4 regions of the Bradyrhizobium sp. USDA 4503 genome follow, and region 3 is predicted to be linked to each of the others. Evidence: predicted binding sites of a transcription regulator. Region 3 holds the regulator's gene; each other region holds the start of a gene.

The links. Region 3 encodes PhoB, which activates phosphate uptake and scavenging genes when phosphate is short. Its sites were predicted from a motif close to TGTCATNNANCTGTCAT; they were not measured.
Region 1: the regulator PhoB is predicted to act here: its motif matches at 2,468-2,484, upstream of ACVMIH_RS18925 (alkaline phosphatase D family protein).
Region 2: the regulator PhoB is predicted to act here: its motif matches at 2,360-2,376, upstream of ppk2 (polyphosphate kinase 2).
Region 4: the regulator PhoB is predicted to act here: its motif matches at 2,796-2,812, upstream of ACVMIH_RS04690 (RNA degradosome polyphosphate kinase).

What each region holds. Positions count from the first base shown of each region.
Region 1 is NZ_JBSRXS010000001.1:3,893,049-3,897,402, forward strand. Features, by position in the region: gene ACVMIH_RS18920 (aldo/keto reductase) at 1-631, opposite strand, end outside; gene ACVMIH_RS18925 (alkaline phosphatase D family protein) at 798-2,378, opposite strand; gene ACVMIH_RS18930 (hypothetical protein) at 2,693-3,124, opposite strand; gene ACVMIH_RS18935 (indolepyruvate ferredoxin oxidoreductase family protein) at 3,250-4,354, opposite strand, start outside.
Region 2 is NZ_JBSRXS010000001.1:8,623,928-8,628,281, reverse strand. Features, by position in the region: gene ACVMIH_RS40470 (Lrp/AsnC family transcriptional regulator) at 1-367, shown strand, start outside; gene ACVMIH_RS40465 (fumarylacetoacetate hydrolase family protein) at 1,111-2,283, opposite strand; gene ppk2 (polyphosphate kinase 2) at 2,432-3,364, shown strand; gene ACVMIH_RS40455 (DUF6294 family protein) at 3,517-3,939, shown strand; gene ACVMIH_RS40450 (transporter substrate-binding domain-containing protein) at 4,113-4,354, shown strand, end outside.
Region 3 is NZ_JBSRXS010000001.1:4,966,559-4,970,912, forward strand. Features, by position in the region: gene ACVMIH_RS23935 (acetylornithine transaminase) at 1-764, opposite strand, end outside; gene ACVMIH_RS23940 (GcrA family cell cycle regulator) at 1,252-1,764, shown strand; gene phoB (phosphate regulon transcriptional regulator PhoB) at 2,005-2,715, opposite strand; gene phoU (phosphate signaling complex protein PhoU) at 2,861-3,577, opposite strand; gene pstB (phosphate ABC transporter ATP-binding protein PstB) at 3,684-4,354, opposite strand, start outside.
Region 4 is NZ_JBSRXS010000001.1:984,464-988,817, reverse strand. Features, by position in the region: gene purN (phosphoribosylglycinamide formyltransferase) at 1-215, opposite strand, end outside; gene purM (phosphoribosylformylglycinamidine cyclo-ligase) at 212-1,285, opposite strand; gene ACVMIH_RS04700 (CDP-alcohol phosphatidyltransferase family protein) at 1,446-1,988, shown strand; gene ACVMIH_RS04695 (P-loop NTPase family protein) at 2,077-2,754, shown strand; gene ACVMIH_RS04690 (RNA degradosome polyphosphate kinase) at 2,886-4,354, shown strand, end outside.

The DNA.
Region 1 (4,354 bases), 1.1 Mb from region 3:
CCTGCGCCGCGGTCGCATCATGCTTGCTGCCGATTTTCGCCAGCGTCTCGTCGGTGGCGAAGCGGCCCTGGGCGAGCGGACAATAGGCCACCAGCGGGATCGATTTCGCGGCGAGATATTTGCGCACCGGCGTCTGGTCCAGCATCGCGTGATATTCGATCTGGTTGCAGGCGATCGGCGCCTTGATGTCCTCGACCACGGTCTTGAGCAGCGCGGTGGTGAAATTGGCGACGCCGATCGCGCGGGTGCGGCCTTCCTCCCTCAGCTTCATCAGCGTCTCGAAGACGGCAGGCAGCTTCATACTCCGCGACGGCCAGTGCACCAGATAGAGATCGACGTGATCGAGCCGCAGCTTCTTCAGGCTGGCGTCGAACGCTGTCCGGATCGCATCCGGCGCCAGGTTCTCGTGCCAGACCTTGGTGGTCACGTGCAGGTCCCTGCGCGCGACATTCGAGGCAGCGATCGCCGCCCCGATCGCCTCTTCATTGCCGTACATCTCGGCGGTGTCGATATGCCGATAGCCGAGCCCAAGCGCGCTCTCGACCGCCGCGCGGCAGGTATCGCCCTGCATGCGGAAGGTGCCGAGCCCGAGCTGCGGCAGGCTGATGCCCTGTGTCTGCAGATTTTCCATGGATAGCTCCTGACGCGTGGGACGCCGATGCCATCGACGACGTCACGCCAGCAAATCGTTTCGTGGGAATGAAATTGGCAGGACTGCCGACACGCAGTCTGCCCGCAAACCGGGCCCTCGGGCAAGACGCCGGCAATCAAGATGTCGCGACGGATCAGAGACGGCGCTAGATGTGCTGCGCCATGATCTGGCCGGGCCGCGCGTCCGGCCGCGGCTCGATATCGACCGACCAGAGGTCGTGGTTGTCGACGTCCTTCAGCGTCACCGTCATCACGCCGGTCTTGCCGTCGATGTCGACGCGGCCGAAGAATTGCAGCTCGAAGCACGGCGCGAGATTGTCGCCCTGCTCGGCCGAGCAGCCCTTCTGGTACATCGCCTTCGGGCCAAAGGTGTTGTCGAGCTCGCCCGGCGACCAGGTGCCGGCATGCAGCGGACCGGAGACGAACTCCCAGAACGGCTCGAACTCCTGGAAAACCGCGCGGTTCGGATCATAGTGATGCGCGGCGGTGTAGTGCATGTCGGCGGTGAGCCACACCGTGTTGCGGACCCCGGCGCGCTTCATGAAGGACAACAGATCGGCGATCTCGTGCTCGCGCCGCGCGGGCGGCCCGTCGCCGAGCGCGACCGCATCGAGGCTGACGAGGCCGATCGGCAGATCCGCCGCGATCACCTTCCAGACAGCATCCGACGCCACCAGCTCCCGCTTCAGCCAGGCGAGCTGGCTCTGGCCGAGGATGCAGGCGTGGTCCGGATCGCCCTGCTTGTTCCAGCTGGAATCGCGATAGGAGCGCATGTCGATGATGAAGACGTCGAGCAGCGGCCCGTAGGGAATCTTGCGGTAGACGCGGCCATCGCGCTCCGGCATCAGCCGCATGGGCATGAATTCGTGGAAGGCGCGGCGTGCCCGTGCCACCAGGCGCGAGCTGCCGTCCGCCTCATAGCCGGTCGCATCGGTGGTGCCGAGTGGCGACCAGTCGTCGGCCACCTCGTGGTCGTCCCACTGCGCGAACATCGGCACCTCGGCGTGGAAGGCGCGGAAACTCTCGTCGAGCCAGTTGTATTTGTAGTTGCCGCGAAACTGATCGAGGCTCTGCGCGACGACGGATTTCTCCTCGGTGACGATGTTGCGCCAGATCTCACCGTTTGGGAGTTTCTGCTCCGACGGCACCGTGCAATCGGCGTAGATGTGATCGCCGGAATGGATGAAGAAGTCCGGACGCTCGTCCAGCATGGTGCGGTAGCTGCGCAAGCCGCCGCGCGCGGGGTCGATGCCCCAGCCCTGCCCGACGACGTCGCCGGACCAGACGAACGAGACGGGACGCCGGTCGGCCGGCGCGGTTCGGAAATGGCCGACCCGGCTTTCGCCTGATGTGCCCTCGCGGTCCTCGAAGCGCACGCGATAGAACAGGTCCTGGCCCGGCGGCAGGCCGTCGAGCAGCAGCTTGGCGGTGAAGTCGCGCTCGGGCAGCGCATCGGCGGACACGGTGCGCAGGATGCTGGCGAAGCTTTCGACCGCGGCGCATTCGATGTGCATCCGCGCGGCGCGATCGGCGCGCGCCCAGATGACACCGGAATCGCTTGCCACGTCGCCGGACTGGATGCCCGCAATCGCGGGCCGATCCGCGGCGCGGCTCAGATACGGTCTTGCCAGCGCGCCGAATCCCGCCAGCGCCGCGGTCGACGCCGAGCGCACCAGAAGCTGGCGCCGGGTGAGGCCTCGCCGCCTCGCGGAGTTCGCTGTCGGCATCGAATAACCTTCGTCGAATCGCAACGAAGGTTTTGCCTGCGCTCCTTGACTCCGGCCTTACGGTTTCTTGACTCTCCGCCGACGGTTTTGCGACGGCGGGATGACTCGGGGGCGGCTGCTGGGACGGCGGCCCCGGATATCGAGCGCTCAAGCACCAAACCCGTCATCCTGAGGAGGTCGCGAAGCGGCCGTCTCGAAGGATGAACGGCCCGTCCGTGGCCGATCCATCCTTCGAGGCTCGCTTCGCTCGCACCTCAGGATGACGGGTCAAGGATTGACGCACTTCGAGAAAGCAGAGGCGCGAGAGCGCCGCCTCACCGATGCCAGTTGCAGATGCCGCCGGTGCGGCACGGCCAGGTCTGGATCCGTGTGTCACGGGCCTCCGCATCGAGCGGGTTCGAGTGGCGGCGCGCGAGCTTGGCACGGGCGGGCACGCGCGCTTCCGCGCGCTTCTTCTCGTGCGGCGCGGTCACCCTGGTGGTCCGCACGGCTTTCTTCGGCGCGACTTTCGGCTCCTCGACCTGCGGCTCGACATTCGCATGCTGATCGGGGCCATGGTCGGTCTTCGCCTCGACCGGAACGGGCTCGAACTGCGCCGGCGGGCCAAGCGGCTTCGGCGACAACACTGCGCGTGAAAGATCGAGGCTGAAGAACTCGCTGGGGCGATACTCGTCAGCCAACGCCACGCCGCCCAAAGCCAGGCACGCGGTACAAACGGTTGCAACAAAAGCGTTTTTCAGGACCATCAAACGGCCTCCTGAAATCACTCGAACAGACAGCCATCATGTAGGGGCTCGGGCGTACGAATCCAGCCACCGCTTGCAGGCAGGGTTGCCGGTCAACCAGGGCGGCTGTGGAAAGTTCCCCGGCCTTACTCCGCCGCCTGCGCCAGCGGCTGGCTGATCGCGCGCTCCAGCCGAGCGCATTCGGTGCGGTAGCGGGCGACGTTGCCCTCCTTGATGTGGCCATAACCACGCACGAGCTCCGCAGCCTTCGCCAGCGCCACGAGGCGCGGCAAGTCGAGCGGCTTCTTGCCGTCGAGGTGACGCAGGATCATCGCCGAATACTCGACCGGCAATGCGCGCTCCATCTTGCGCTCGGCGGTATAGCCGAAGATGTCGAAGGCGGTGCCGCGCAGGCCCTTCAGCCTTGCAAGCATGCCGAACGCCGTGAAGATCCACGGACCGAATTCACGCTTCTGCAGCCGCCCGGTGACGGGATCGCGCTGGGCCAGCAGCGGCGGCGCCAGCAAGACCTTCAAGCCGGACTTGCCTTGGAATTGTTCCCTCAAGGCCTTGCTGAACTCGCCGTCGGAATAGAGCCGCGCGACTTCGTATTCATCCTTGTAGGCCATCAGCTTGAACAGGCCCTTTGCGAAGGCCTCCGTCAGGTCCTGCGAGCCCGGCGCGGCCGCCGCCTCGGCGGTGCGGACGCGCGCTACATCGTCGAGATAGCGCCTGGCGTAGGCCGCGTCCTGATAGTCGGTGAGGAATTTGGCGCGGAACGCGATCGCCTCATCAAGCGTCTTCTTGGCCGGCGCGGCGCCGGCGCTCTTGAAGCGTGCGGCGCTGACCACGCGTTGCAGATCATGCGCGGCGAGCCGGCCCCACGAGAACGCGGTCTTGTTCATCTCGATGGCGGCGCCGTTGAGCTCGATCGCCTTCAGGATCGCTTCCAGCGACAGCGGGATCGCGCCGCGCTGAAAGGCAAAACCGAGCATGAAGGCGTTGGTGGCGATGCTGTCGCCCATCAGCGCGGTGGCAAGCCCGGTGGCATCGAGGATATCGAGGTCGCCAGGCGTCACCGCGCCGTTTAGCGCATCGCGCATCGAGCTGGCTTCGAAGTCGATATCGGGATCGATCACGAAGCTCGCGGTCGGCAAGAGATCGGCGTTGACCACGGCGCGGGTGACGCCGCGCTCGGCGCGGCTCAGCGCCGGCACGCTGGTGGCGACGACGAGGTCGCAGCCGAGGATC
Region 2 (4,354 bases), 3.7 Mb from region 3:
GTCGGTGTCGCCCTGCCACCGCCGGGTCAAGCTGCTCGAGGAGCGCGGCGTGATCTCTCGCTACATCGCAACCGTCGACCAGAAGTCGATCGGGCTGCACGTCTCCGTCTTCATCTCGATCAAGCTGGCGCGGCAGAAGGAGGAAGACCTCAACCGCTTCGCGCGCGCGATCTCGAAATGGGACGAGGTGCTCGAATGCTATCTGATGACCGGCAACCGCGATTATCTGCTGCGCGTCGTCGCCGCCGACCTTTCCTCCTATGAGGCATTCCTGAAGAACAAGCTGACCCGGCTCGACGGCATCGCCTCGATCGAGTCGAGCTTTGCGCTGAGCCAGGTGAAGTATTCGACGGCGTTGCCGGTGTGAGGGCGTTGGTTGGTCACTCGAATGACGCCAACCCCACAGTGTCGTCCCGGCGAAGGCCGGGACCCATACGCCGCAGCAGTTGTTGTGAGAGGGACTCGTCGTTGCAGCATCGCTTAACAATTTGCATTTGGGGTTATGGGTTCCCTGCTTTCGCAGGGACGGCACTGAGTGTGTGAATCGTCCGAGCTTTGCATCTCGTTCCGTTTTGCAAAAGAGGCTTGCGCCGTCGGGCAACTCAGTGATTGGCGCTGGCGCCCTGCCCGGCTGGACGGCCTCGCCGCGACAACAAGGCTACGGCGCGATCCATATCCCAATCACGATGATGGCCAGTGATACGGCAATGACCAGCATATCGGTGGTGAGCCAATCGGGCATTCCGTTTGATGGCTGCTCGCTCATGTCCGCGACTCCTTCTGTTCGCGTCGAGCCGATATGCTGGAGCGGACCGGCGCGAACGAGGATGAACTGGTTCACATAAAGCTAGGAAAAAGCGGCAAATTCCGCGTGTTTTAACGCGCTCAAGTTGCGCCACACGGTCGATCTGCCGCGCAGGTTTCTGAACATGTTCGACAACGCCGCCGCTTCGGCACAGTCACCATCGTCGTCGTTCAACGCGCTGCGAGAGGCGGCTGAACGTCACCGGATTGTCGGCGCAACCCGGCGCCGACCTGCCGCGCACGCGACAGGCCGCACACGGCCGACGAAGCAGCCGAGGTAGTGGAGTCGCCGTCCCGTCCCGATCCTCACAGCACCTTGCGCTGTGCGAGGTTCTTCATCAGCGCACCGACGCCGAAGGTCCAGGGCTCGCATTCGTCGCTATTGCGCATCCGGTTGACCAGCTTGCCGAGCTGTGGTGCGGCGATGGTCACGATGTCGTCGCGCTTGTGGGTAAAGCCCTCGCCCTTGGAATCGCGATCCTTGACCGGCGCGAACATCGTGCCGAGGAACAGCGCAAATCCATCAGGATATTGATGCACGGGGCCGATGGTCTGGGCGACCAGATCGGTCGGGTCGCGGCTGATCTTGCTGATCGAGGAATGGCCCTCGAGCACGAAGCCGTCCGCGCCAGTCACGGTCAGTCCGACATCCATCTTCCTGACATCGTCGAGCGAGAAGGTCTGGTCGAACAGCCGGAGCAGCGGACCGATCGCGCAGGACGCGTTGTTGTCCTTGGCCTTCGACAGCAACAGCGCCGAGCGCCCCTCGAAGTCGCGCAGATTGACGTCGTTGCCGAGCGCGGCGCCGACGATCTTGCCGGCGGCGGAGACAACAAGCACGACCTCCGGCTCCGGATTATTCCAGGTCGACTTCGGATGCAGCCCGGCATCCATGCCTGATCCGACCGAGGACAGCGTCGGCGCCTTGGTGAACACTTCGGCGTCGGGACCGATGCCGACCTCGAGATACTGGCTCCAGGCATTCTGATCGATCAGCACCTGCTTCAGTTTCATCGCCTGCTCGGAGCCGGGCTTCAGCTTGGAGAGATCGTCGCCGACCAGGCGCACCACTTCCTTGCGGATCGCGTCCGCCGAGGACGGATTGCCGCGCGCCCGCTCCTCGATCACGCGCTCCAGCATCGAGATTGCGAAGGTGACGCCGGCGGCCTTCAGCACCTGGAGATCGACCGGCGCCAGCAGGTGCGGCCTGGCCTTGTCGCGGCCGTCGGGCGGGGTGTTGGCGAGGATCGCCTCGAAATCGCCGATCCGCTCGCCGCCCGTGGCGCGCAGCGCGGCCGCGGGATCGCTTTCCTCGCAGAGCGCGCTCACCGTCGGGAACCGCGCCGTGACATCGAACACACCGTCTGCCCGCACCGCGACGACGGCGGGCCCGCCGGCCTGCGGCAACCAGACCCGCCCGACCAGCGTGCCGGCGGTGCCGTCCTCCGGCAGGACGTCTTTTGGCGTGAGCGAAATCATCGGCACATCTCCCTTTTTGGTTTTGTCGGCTTGTTAGCACAGTCCGCCCGGCGGCGTGAAACAGCGGTCACGGCATTGTCATAGAGGGGTAACATCGCCCGTCAATGCTGCCGTCCGATCCATCTAACACACTGAAAGACGGACCTTCATGACGACCTCCGCCCTCACCGACGAAGCCTCCCGGGATGAAGCCTTGCGCGCCCGCATCCATCAGGAGATGGCCGACAGCCTCGACGAGGAACTCGAGCTCGAGCTCGACGACGTGAGGCTCGACGAGCTCGACCATGACGGCGCCGCCGGCAGGCCGTCGATCGACCGCAAGTTCTATTTCCGCGAATTGCTGCGGCTGCAGGGCGAGCTGGTCAAGCTGCAGGACTGGGTGCAGCACGAGAAGAAGAAGGTCGTCGTGCTGTTCGAGGGCCGCGATTCCGCCGGCAAGGGCGGCGTGATCAAGCGCATCACCCAGCGGCTCAACCCGCGGGTCTGCCGGATCGCGGCGCTGCCGGCGCCGAACGAGCGCGAGCGCACGCAATGGTACTTCCAGCGCTATGTCTCGCATCTGCCGGCCGGCGGCGAGATCGTGCTGTTCGACCGCAGCTGGTACAACCGCGCCGGCGTCGAGAAGGTGATGGGGTTCTGCAGCGACGAGCAGTATGAGGAATTCTTCAACTCGGTGCCGGAATTCGAGCGCATGCTGATCCGCTCCGGCACCGTCCTCCTGAAATACTGGTTTTCGATCACCGACGAGGAACAGGCGTTCCGCTTCTCGATGCGGATCCAGGATCCGCTGAAGCAGTGGAAGCTGAGCCCGATGGACGTCGAGGCGCGGACCCGCTGGGAGCTCTACACCAAGGCGAAGGAAACGATGCTGGAACGCACGCACCTGCAGGACTCGCCGTGGTGGATCGTCGATGCAGTCGACAAGAAGCGCGCCCGGCTCAACTGCATCTCGCATCTCTTGAGCCTGATCCCCTATCAGGCGGTCACCCACCAGCCGGTGGTGCTGCCGCCGCGGGTGCGCAACCCGGACTATCACCGCGGCCCGATCCCGCAGGAGATGTACGTGCCGGGACGATATTGATTCTGGGCACGAGCGCGCTCTGTCCTCCCCCGCTTACGGGGAGGATCACTAAATCGCGATTGGAGATTGTGAGGCAGCTCACTGGTCCTTTTGCGCCCTCCCTTTAAACCAGAGGTTGCTCGCAATTCGCGGGCTAGAAGGAGGCGTACGCTATGTTGAAAGAACATCTTGAAAGCAAAAGCTCGGCGACCGACCAGCCAAAAAGCTATAAGGGTGTTGCGACACATGCTATCCAAACCCTTGACCTCAGTTGGAGCGCGCCTATTCGTTACGGCGATTGCAAGCTGTCCGGCTTCTTGAACGGCACCCTGAACAACGGCCCCACTCTCAGGCTTCGTTCTGACGGAACAGCAGAATTGCTGGCAAAATTTTTCTCGACCGACGACGGTGATGTTTGGGTTATCGATCGTCTCGTTCTTTTGGACATTCACGGGACGGTGCTTTTTCAATTTCCACACCTTTCAAGTCCAGAAACCCAGACAGACAACCAAGTGCTCGATTGGGTAGCCGAACTGAGCTTCCCCGCCGTTTTCTTTTCTTCGGTCACAGGGGCGAACATGACCTATCGTTGCTAACCCCTAAGGGCGCGGTTCGCGGCTTATTCGACCTCCCCCACAAGCGGGAGAGGTGAAGTCCGGCACGTAGGCGACCGCGCCCTTGCCTTGCCTACCAATGGTGCAGGCGCGCGCACTTGCTGGCACCGGATACCGACGCTAGGCTTCCCCCGATTTGGTGCAGGGAGGCCCGCTTGACTCAATCCGACGACATCAAAATCTCCGAAGATCGCCGCGACGCGCTGCGCTATGCGCTCGGGATCGGCAGCGGCGCGGCGCTCGCGGCCGCGATGGCAACGCCGGCCTCGGCGCAGACGCCAGCCGACAACACGCTGGATCGCATCCGGGCCAACAAGGTGCTGCGGATCGCGGTGCTGCCGGGCGAGCTGCCCTATTTCAACAAGGACCTCGCCTCGGGCACCTGGTCCGGCTTCTC
Region 3 (4,354 bases):
ATCGGGAAACCGCCCCCGAGCGCCTTGGCCAGCGACATCACGTCCGGCGTGACGCCGGTGCGCTTGTAGGCGAACAGCTCGCCGGTTCGGCCCATGCCGGTCTGCACCTCGTCGAAGGCGAGCAGCAGGCCGTGCTCGTCGCACAGCGCGCGCAGTGCCTTGAAGAACGCCTGTGGCGCCGAGCGCACGCCGCCCTCGCCCTGCACCGGCTCGATCAGGATGCCGGCGGTGTGCGGACCGATCGCCTTCTTCACCGCGTCGATGTCGCCATGCGGCACCTGGTCGAAGCCGTCCATCGGCGGGCCGAAGCCCTCGAGATATTTCGCCGAGCCGGTCGCCGCCAGCGTGCCCAGCGTGCGGCCGTGGAAGGCGCCCTCGAAGGTGATGATGCGGTAGCGCTCGCCATGGCCCTTGGAGAAGTGATAGTGGCGGACCAGCTTGATCACGCCCTCCATCGCTTCCGCGCCGGAATTGCAGAAGAACACGAAGTCGGCAAAGCTCTGCTCGCACAGCCGCGCGGCAAGCACCTCGCCGTCCGGGCTCTTGAACAGGTTCGACATGTGCCAGAGCTTGGTCGCCTGTTCCTGCAGCGCCTTGACGAGATGCGGATGCGCGTGCCCGAGCGCGTTGACCGCGACGCCCGAGGTGAAATCGAGATAGCGGTCGCCGTTGGTTGCGATCAGCCAGGCGCCCTCACCGCGCTCGAAACCGAGATCGACCCTGGCGAAGACGGGGAGCAGATGCGACGTGGCAGCGTTGGTCATGACGATCACTGGCGGTTTTTAAGCCGACAATTGCCGCGCGCCTTGACGCCAGCGCAGCAACGGCCAGCTTCGGAAAACAAAACGGCCGCCTTTGCGGGCGGCACGTGGCGGGCATTCTATGCTGCGGTCGGTAAGTGTCAATCGCCACGAAGTGGCCTTCCTGCAATGCGAAACGAGCGCAATCCGGAGCATTCCGGTGCGGTGGAAAAGCCTCATCGCGATGCTTAACTGTGTGGGAACATGTGGACGCACGACCGCGGACTCTTGCGCCAGAGTCACGCCATATTGTAGCGTTTGGCCTGTCGGGTACGACATCTCGTGCGGCGGTACTGGACCCTCTAAGTAGCCTTTGTGTCTCGCGTAAACGTTCGGGCGCAACACCGTGCCCGGCGAGGGCTAAGGGATTCTGGCCGCAGGGATATTTGTCCAGATTGGCTCGCAGCGCCGCTCCAATGATTGGCCGGCGCTACGCGAAGGGAAGAATGCGATGACTGTATTGACCTGGTCCGACGATCGCGTCGAGCAGCTGAAGAAGCTCTGGGAGTCCGGCCTGTCGGCCAGCCAGATCGCGGCGGAACTTGGCAATGTGACGCGAAACGCCGTGATCGGCAAAGTGCATCGGCTCGGCCTCTCCGGCCGCGCCAAGGCACCCTCCACGGCCGCGCCGCGGCAGCGCAAGGCCCGCCCCGCCCAGCACATGATGCGGGTGGCGCGCCCGGTCTCGCGCGGCAACACCGCGCTGGCGCACGCCTTCGAGGCCGAGATGGAGCCCGATCCGATCTCCTACGACAATGTGGTGCCGATGAGCCAGCGGCTGTCGCTGCTCGAGCTCAACGAGGCCACCTGTCACTGGCCGGTCGGCGATCCCTCGAGCCCGGAATTCTTCTTCTGCGGCGGCAAAGCGCTCGGCGGCCTGCCCTATTGCGCGCATCACTCGCGCGTCGCCTACCAGCCCGCCGCCGATCGCCGCCGGCCGTCGGCGAAACCGCAGATCAAGTGAGCACTCGGGAAAACGACGGAAGACCTCAAAGACAAATCCCCGCGAAAGCGGGGATTTTTTTGTGTGACCCAGCCCGGCTATATCACCAGCGTCGTCCCGGCGCAGGCCGGGACCCATAACCACGAATGGGTGTTGTTAGAAAGCCGTCTGGCCGCGTGCCGATTGCGCTGGCCGCGGCGTATGGGTCCCGGCTTTCGCCGGGACGACGCCGTGTTGCGGTTTATGAATGCCGCATGGCCGTTACGGCTGCGGCTCGGCCTTGGCAAAGCGGTCGTCGAGCGCGTAGCCGGCGCCGCGCACAGTGCGGATCGGATCCTGCTCGCGGCCCGGATTGAGCAGCTTGCGCAGGCGGCCGATATGCACGTCGACGGTGCGCTCATCGATGTAGATGTCGCGGCCCCAGACGCTGTCGAGCAATTGCTCGCGGCTGAACACGCGGCCGGGATGCTCGAGGAAGAATTCGAGCAGGCGATACTCGGTCGGCCCGAGATCGATCGGACGGCCCGAGCGCGCCACGCGGCGCTTCTCGCGGTCGAGCTCGATGTCGCCGTAGGTCAGCACGGTCGCAAGCCGCTCCGGGCTGGCGCGGCGCAACAGGCCCTTCACCCGCGCCAGCAGCTCCGGCACCGAGAACGGCTTGACGATGTAATCGTCGGCGCCGGTGGCAAGCCCGCGCACGCGCTCGCTTTCCTCGCCGCGCGCGGTCAGCATGATGATCGGAAGCTGCTTGGTCTCGGGCCGCGCCCGCAGGCGGCGGCACAGTTCGATGCCGGACAGGCCCGGCAGCATCCAGTCCAGCACCACGAGGTCGGGAACGCGCTCCTTCAGCCTTGTATCCGCATCGTCGCCGCGCCCCACCGTCTCGACATCGTAGCCTTCCGCATCGAGATTGTAGCGCAACAGCGTCGTCAGCGCTTCCTCGTCTTCGACTACCAGAATGCGTGCGCTCATCGGTTTAAGTTCTTTCTCTGTGGTGATCCGTTGCCCAGACGCAAACCGAAACGCTTACTTCCTTGAGCATAGTCCCCGCGGAAACGATTTGTCGCGAGGATCGTCCAGTTTCGCTCTTGCCGGTTCCGTGCTTGCCGATCATGCCTCAGTTGCCCGGCACCGTGGTGGCAAAAGTGGTCATGTCGCCCTTCGGGCGCTTGTCGGTGATCTGCTGGCCCTCGATCATGTAGAACACGGTCTCGGCGATATTGGTGGCGTGATCGCCGATCCGCTCGATGTTCTTGGCGCAGAACATCAGATGGATGCAGAACGAGATGTTGCGCGGATCTTCCATCATGTAGGTGAGCAGTTCGCGGAACAGCGAGGTGCAGATCGCATCGACCTCCTCGTCGCCCTTCCAGACGTTCATCGCCGCCGGCAGGTCGTGCGCGGCATAGGCGTCGAGCACCGACTTGACCTGCGACAGCACGAGGTCGGTCATGTGCTCGAGGCCGCGGATCAACTTCAGCGGCTGGAAATCGCTCTCCAGCGCCGCGACGCGCTTGCCCATGTTCTTGGCGAGGTCGCCGATCCGCTCGAGATCGGTGGCGACGCGCATCGCGCTGACGATCTCACGCAGGTCGATCGCCATCGGCTGGCGGCGCGCGATCGTCAGCACCGCGCGCTCTTCGATGTTGCGCTGCAGATTGTCGATCTCGATGTCGGCGGCGACCACGCGCTTGCCGAGCGCGACGTCGCGACGGATCAGCGCGTCGACCGACTCGGTAATCATTCGTTCGACCAGGCCGCCCATCTCGGCGACCAGGCGGGTCAACTCCTGCAGGTCGCTGTCGAATGCCTTGGCGGTATGTTCAGAAGCCATCGCTTGTCTCCCTCAACCATGATCCCGGGGATCATGGCTTCGTGTCCTGAATTTTAGCATGACCTGATCGGAAAACCGGTTTCCACTTTTCCGGATCATGCGCCGGTCAACCGAACCGGCCGGTGATGTAGTCCTGGGTGCGCCGATCGCCCGGTGAGGTGAAGATCTTGTTGGTGTCGTCGAACTCGATCAGCTCGCCGAGATACATGAAGGCGGTCTTGTCGGAGACGCGCGCCGCCTGCTGCATGTTGTGGGTGACGATCGCGATCGTGTAGTCCTCGGAGAGTTCCTGGATCAGCTCCTCGACCTTGGCGGTCGAGATCGGGTCGAGCGCCGAGCACGGCTCGTCGAACAGGATCACCTCGGGGCGCACCGCCACGGTGCGCGCGATGCACAGGCGCTGCTGCTGGCCACCGGAGAGCGACAGGCCGGAGGCGTTCAGCTTGTCCTTGACCTCGTTCCACAGCGCGCCGCCGCGCAGCGCCTTCTCGACCCGGTCGTCCATCTCGGACTTCGAGATCTTCTCATAGAGGCGGATGCCGAAGGCGATGTTCTCGTAGATCGTCATCGGGAACGGCGTCGGCTTCTGGAACACCATGCCGACCCGCGCGCGCAGCAAGTTGAGGTCGAGCTTGGGGTCGAGAATGTTGGTCTGGTCCAGCATCAGCTGGCCGACCGCGCGCTGACCCGGATACAGGTCGTACATCCGGTTGAAAATGCGCAGCAGGGTCGACTTGCCGCAGCCGGACGGGCCGATGAACGCCGTGACGCGGTTGG
Region 4 (4,354 bases), 4.0 Mb from region 3:
GCCTCGAAGCCGGCGCGGTCCTTGCCGAACGGCTTGCTCTCGATGACGATGGTCGCAATGCCGCTCGCGGCCGCCTTCTCGAGCCCGGCAGCATCGGCACGGTTCGAGATCACAGCCACGATCTCGGCCGGGAAATCCTCAGCCTTCGCAGCCTCGATCAGCGCGGCCATGTTGGAGCCGCGGCCGGAGATCAGGATGGCGACGCGGCGCTTCATCGCGAGAGATCGAGATGACCGTTATAGACCACGCGATGCTCGCCTTTGGCCTCGATCACCTCGCCGAGCAGTGTCACCGTCTCGCCGCCGGCGGTGAACGCCTCGGTCACGGCGTCGACCGCATCAGCCTTGACGATCGCGATCATGCCGATGCCGCAGTTGAAGGTGCGCAGCAGCTCGAGCTCGGCGATGCCGCCCTGCTCGGCCAGCCATTTGAACACCGGCAGCACCGGCAGCCGCGCCAGATCGATGCCGACGCCGAGATGCTTCGGCAGCACGCGCGGAATGTTGTCGGTGAAGCCGCCGCCGGTGATGTGGGCGAACCCCTTCACCGCGCCGGTGTCGCGGATCGCGCGCAGGCAGGATTTCACATAGAGCCGGGTCGGCGTCAGCAGCGCGGCGCCAAGCGTCATGACCGGCGCGAACGGCGCCGGCGCGTCATAGGCAACGCCGGACTGCTCGACGATCTTGCGCACCAGCGAATAGCCGTTGGAGTGCACGCCGGAGGAAGCCAGCCCGATCACGGCATCGCCCGCCGCGATATCCGCGGTCGGCAGCAGCGTGCCGCGCTCGGCCGCGCCGACCGCAAAGCCGCCGAGGTCGTAATCGCCATCCTTGTAGAGGCCGGGCATCTCGGCGGTTTCGCCGCCGATCAGCGCGCAGCCGGATTCGCGGCAGCCCTCGGCGATACCAGCGACGATCTGCGCGGTGGCCTCCGGGTGCAGCTTGCCGCAGGCGAAATAGTCGAGGAAGAACAGCGGTTCCGCGCCCTGCACGACGAGGTCGTTGACCGACATCGCGACCAGATCGATGCCGATACCGCCATGAATGCCGGTCTCGATCGCGATCTTCAGCTTGGTGCCGACGCCATCGGTCGCGGCCACCAGGACCGGATCCTTGAAGCCGGCGGCCTTGAGGTCGAACAGCCCGCCGAAACCGCCGATCTCGGCGTCCGCGCCAGGCCGCGCGGTGGCCCGCACCATCGGCTTGATCAGATCGACCAGTCGATTGCCGGCGTCGATATCGACACCCGAATCCGCGTAAGTGAGCCCGTTTTTGCGCTCGGTCATGCCCAATTCCAGATGATCAGGGGCTGGTTACGAGGAATTCCGCCCCCGCGCAATGGCTCGCGGCGCTGCCGCCGCGATACTATGTAGATAACACAAGGCGGCTGCGCAAAAGAGCCGGATATCGAGTAAAATCAGGCTTCTAGCCGGGAAGCGATCCAAGTTGAGCATTCCGAACATCATCACCCTCGGCCGCATCATCCTGGTGCCGGTGATCGTCTGGGCCATCGTGTCCAGCCAGATGGAGATTGCGTTCGCGATCTTCGTGATCGCCGGCGTCTCGGACGCGGTCGACGGTTTCCTCGCCAAGCGCTTCAACATGACGAGCGAGCTCGGCGCCCTGCTCGATCCGCTCGCCGACAAGGCGCTCCTGGTGTCGATCTATGTCGCGCTCGGAATCTGGGGCGCGGTGCCGCGCTGGATCGTGATTCTCGTGGTGTCACGCGACATCATGATCGTCTCCGCCGTGATTGTGTCATGGTTGTTCGACAAGCCGGTCGAGATGAAGCCGCTGATGGTGTCGAAGCTGAACACGGTGGCGCAGGTCGCGTTCGCAGCGCTGGTGCTGGCCTCGCTCGGCTTCGGCTTTCAGCCACATCCTTACGACCTGATCCTGATGGGCCTGGTCACGATCTTTACTTTGGGTTCGGTGTCCCTCTATCTCGTGGAGTGGGTGCGGCACATGAGCACGATCGAAGCTCGGTAGGCGGGATCCGGAAAAGTGGAAGCCGGTTTTCCCGCGACAAACGCGACGCGTTTGCGCATGGCTAAAATGAAGTGGTTTGGAGACTTGCGTGGCCAGTAGCGTTCAACCTCGTCAATTGGCCTTGGCCCTGCCGCACGAGGAGAAGCTGACCCGCGACGATTTCCTTGAGGGCCCTGCCAATGAGGCGGCGCTGGCGCTGATCGACGGCTGGCCGGACTGGCCAAACCGAATCATGCTGCTGGTCGGGCCTGACGGCTCCGGCAAAAGCCACCTCGCCGCGATCTGGGCCGAGAGCGCCGGCGCGCGCTCGACCGCGGCGCATGCGCTGACCGCCGACACGGTGCCGACCGCGCTTGCGACCGGTGCGCTCGTCGTCGAAGACCTGAGGCCGGCGGATTTCGACGAGCGCGCGATGTTTCATCTTTTAAATCTGGCGCGCCAGGACGATGCCTACGTGCTGATCACGGCGCGCATTCCGCCCTCGGCGTTCGAGATCGAATTGCGCGACCTGCGGTCGCGGCTCCGCGCGGTGCCGACCGTGACGCTGCTGCCGCCGGACGACCAGCTGTTCCGCGGCCTGATCGTCAAGTTCTGCGCCGACCGCCAGATGAGCGTGGACGAACCGCTGGTCAGCTATCTGAGCAACCGGATCGAGCGTTCCTACGTTGCCGTCCGGCAGGCGGTCGAGCTCCTGGATACCGAGGCACTCCGGCTCGGCCGTCCCGTCACGCGGGCGCTGGCGGCGGAGCTGTTGCGCGACGCCTGATCCATCCCGCGGCTTGACGGCGCAGGCGAGCGGAACATCAATGTCATCGAAACGTCATCGCAATATCACATGGTCTCTGCGGCTCTCGGCTACACCGCCCCGGCCCCTGCCCTGAATTGGACCAGCACTTTATGGACTCGGCACAAGCTACTGAAATCAAAGAAAAAGAGGCGGAGTTTCCCGCCATTCCCGCAATCGCGACCAGCCCCGAACGCTTCATCAACCGGGAGCTCTCCTGGCTGCACTTCAACCGGCGGGTGCTCGAGGAATCGGTCAATCTCGGCCATCCCGTGCTGGAGCGGGTCCGCTTCCTGTCGATTTCGGCGAATAACCTCGACGAGTTCTTCATGGTCCGTGTCGCCGGCATCAAGGCGCAGGTCCGCGAGGGCATTACCGAGCGCAGCCCGGACGGCCTGCTGCCGGCCGATCAGCTCGTGATGATCAACAAGACCGTCTCGCAGCTCGCCTCCGACCAGCAGGCGATCTGGAGCGACCTGCGGGATATCCTGGCCAAGGTCGGCATCCAACTGGTCGACGGCCGCGACGTCACCAAGTCCGAGCGCAGCTGGATCGAGGATCACTTCCTCCACAGCATCTTCCCGCTGCTGACGCCGCTGGCGATCGACCCGGCGCATCCCTTCCCGTTCATCCCGAATCTCGGCTTCACGGTGGCGCTGCAATTGTCGCGGATCTCCGACGGCAAGGCGATGAACGCGCTGATCCGCATGCCCGGCAAGATCGACCGCTTCATCCGCATCCCCTCCAACAAGGAAGGCGCGCCGGCGCGGCTGATCACGCTGGAGCAGGCCACCGGTCTCTTCATCGGCCGCCTGTTCCCCGGCTACACCGTCAAGGGCCAAGGCGCATTCCGCATCATCAGAGACTCCGAACTCGAAATCGAGGAAGAGGCCGAAGACCTCGTTCGCCTGTTCGAGACCGCGCTCAAGCGGCGACGCCGCGGGTCGGTGATCCGGCTCGAGATCGAGGCCACGATGCCAGAGGAGCTGCGCATCTTCGTGCAGCACGCCTTGTCGGCCGCAGACGACGAAGTGATCCTGGTCGACGGCGTGCTGGCGATGAACGAGCTGTCGCAGCTCACCCGCCTCAATCGCCCCGACCTCGAATTCCCGCCCTATGTGCCGCGCCACCCCGAGCGGGTGCGCGATCATGGCGGCGATATCTTCGCCGCCATCCGCCAGAAGGACCTCGTGGTCCATCACCCCTACGAATCCTTCGACGTCGTGGTGCAGTTCCTGCAGCAGGCGGCACGCGATCCCGACGTGGTCGCGATCAAGCAGACGCTCTATCGCACCTCGAACAATTCGCCGATCGTGCGCGCGCTGGCGGAAGCCGCCGAGGCCGGCAAGTCGGTGACCGCGCTGATCGAGCTGAAGGCGCGCTTCGACGAGGAAGCCAATATCCGCTGGGCCCGCGACCTCGAACGCGCCGGCGTGCAGGTGGTCTACGGCTTCATCGAATTGAAGACGCATGCCAAGCTGTCGATGGTGGTGCGCCGCGAGGGCGGCAATCTCACGACCTATGTGCACACCGGCACCGGCAACTATCACCCGGTCACCGCGCGCATCTACACCGACCTCTC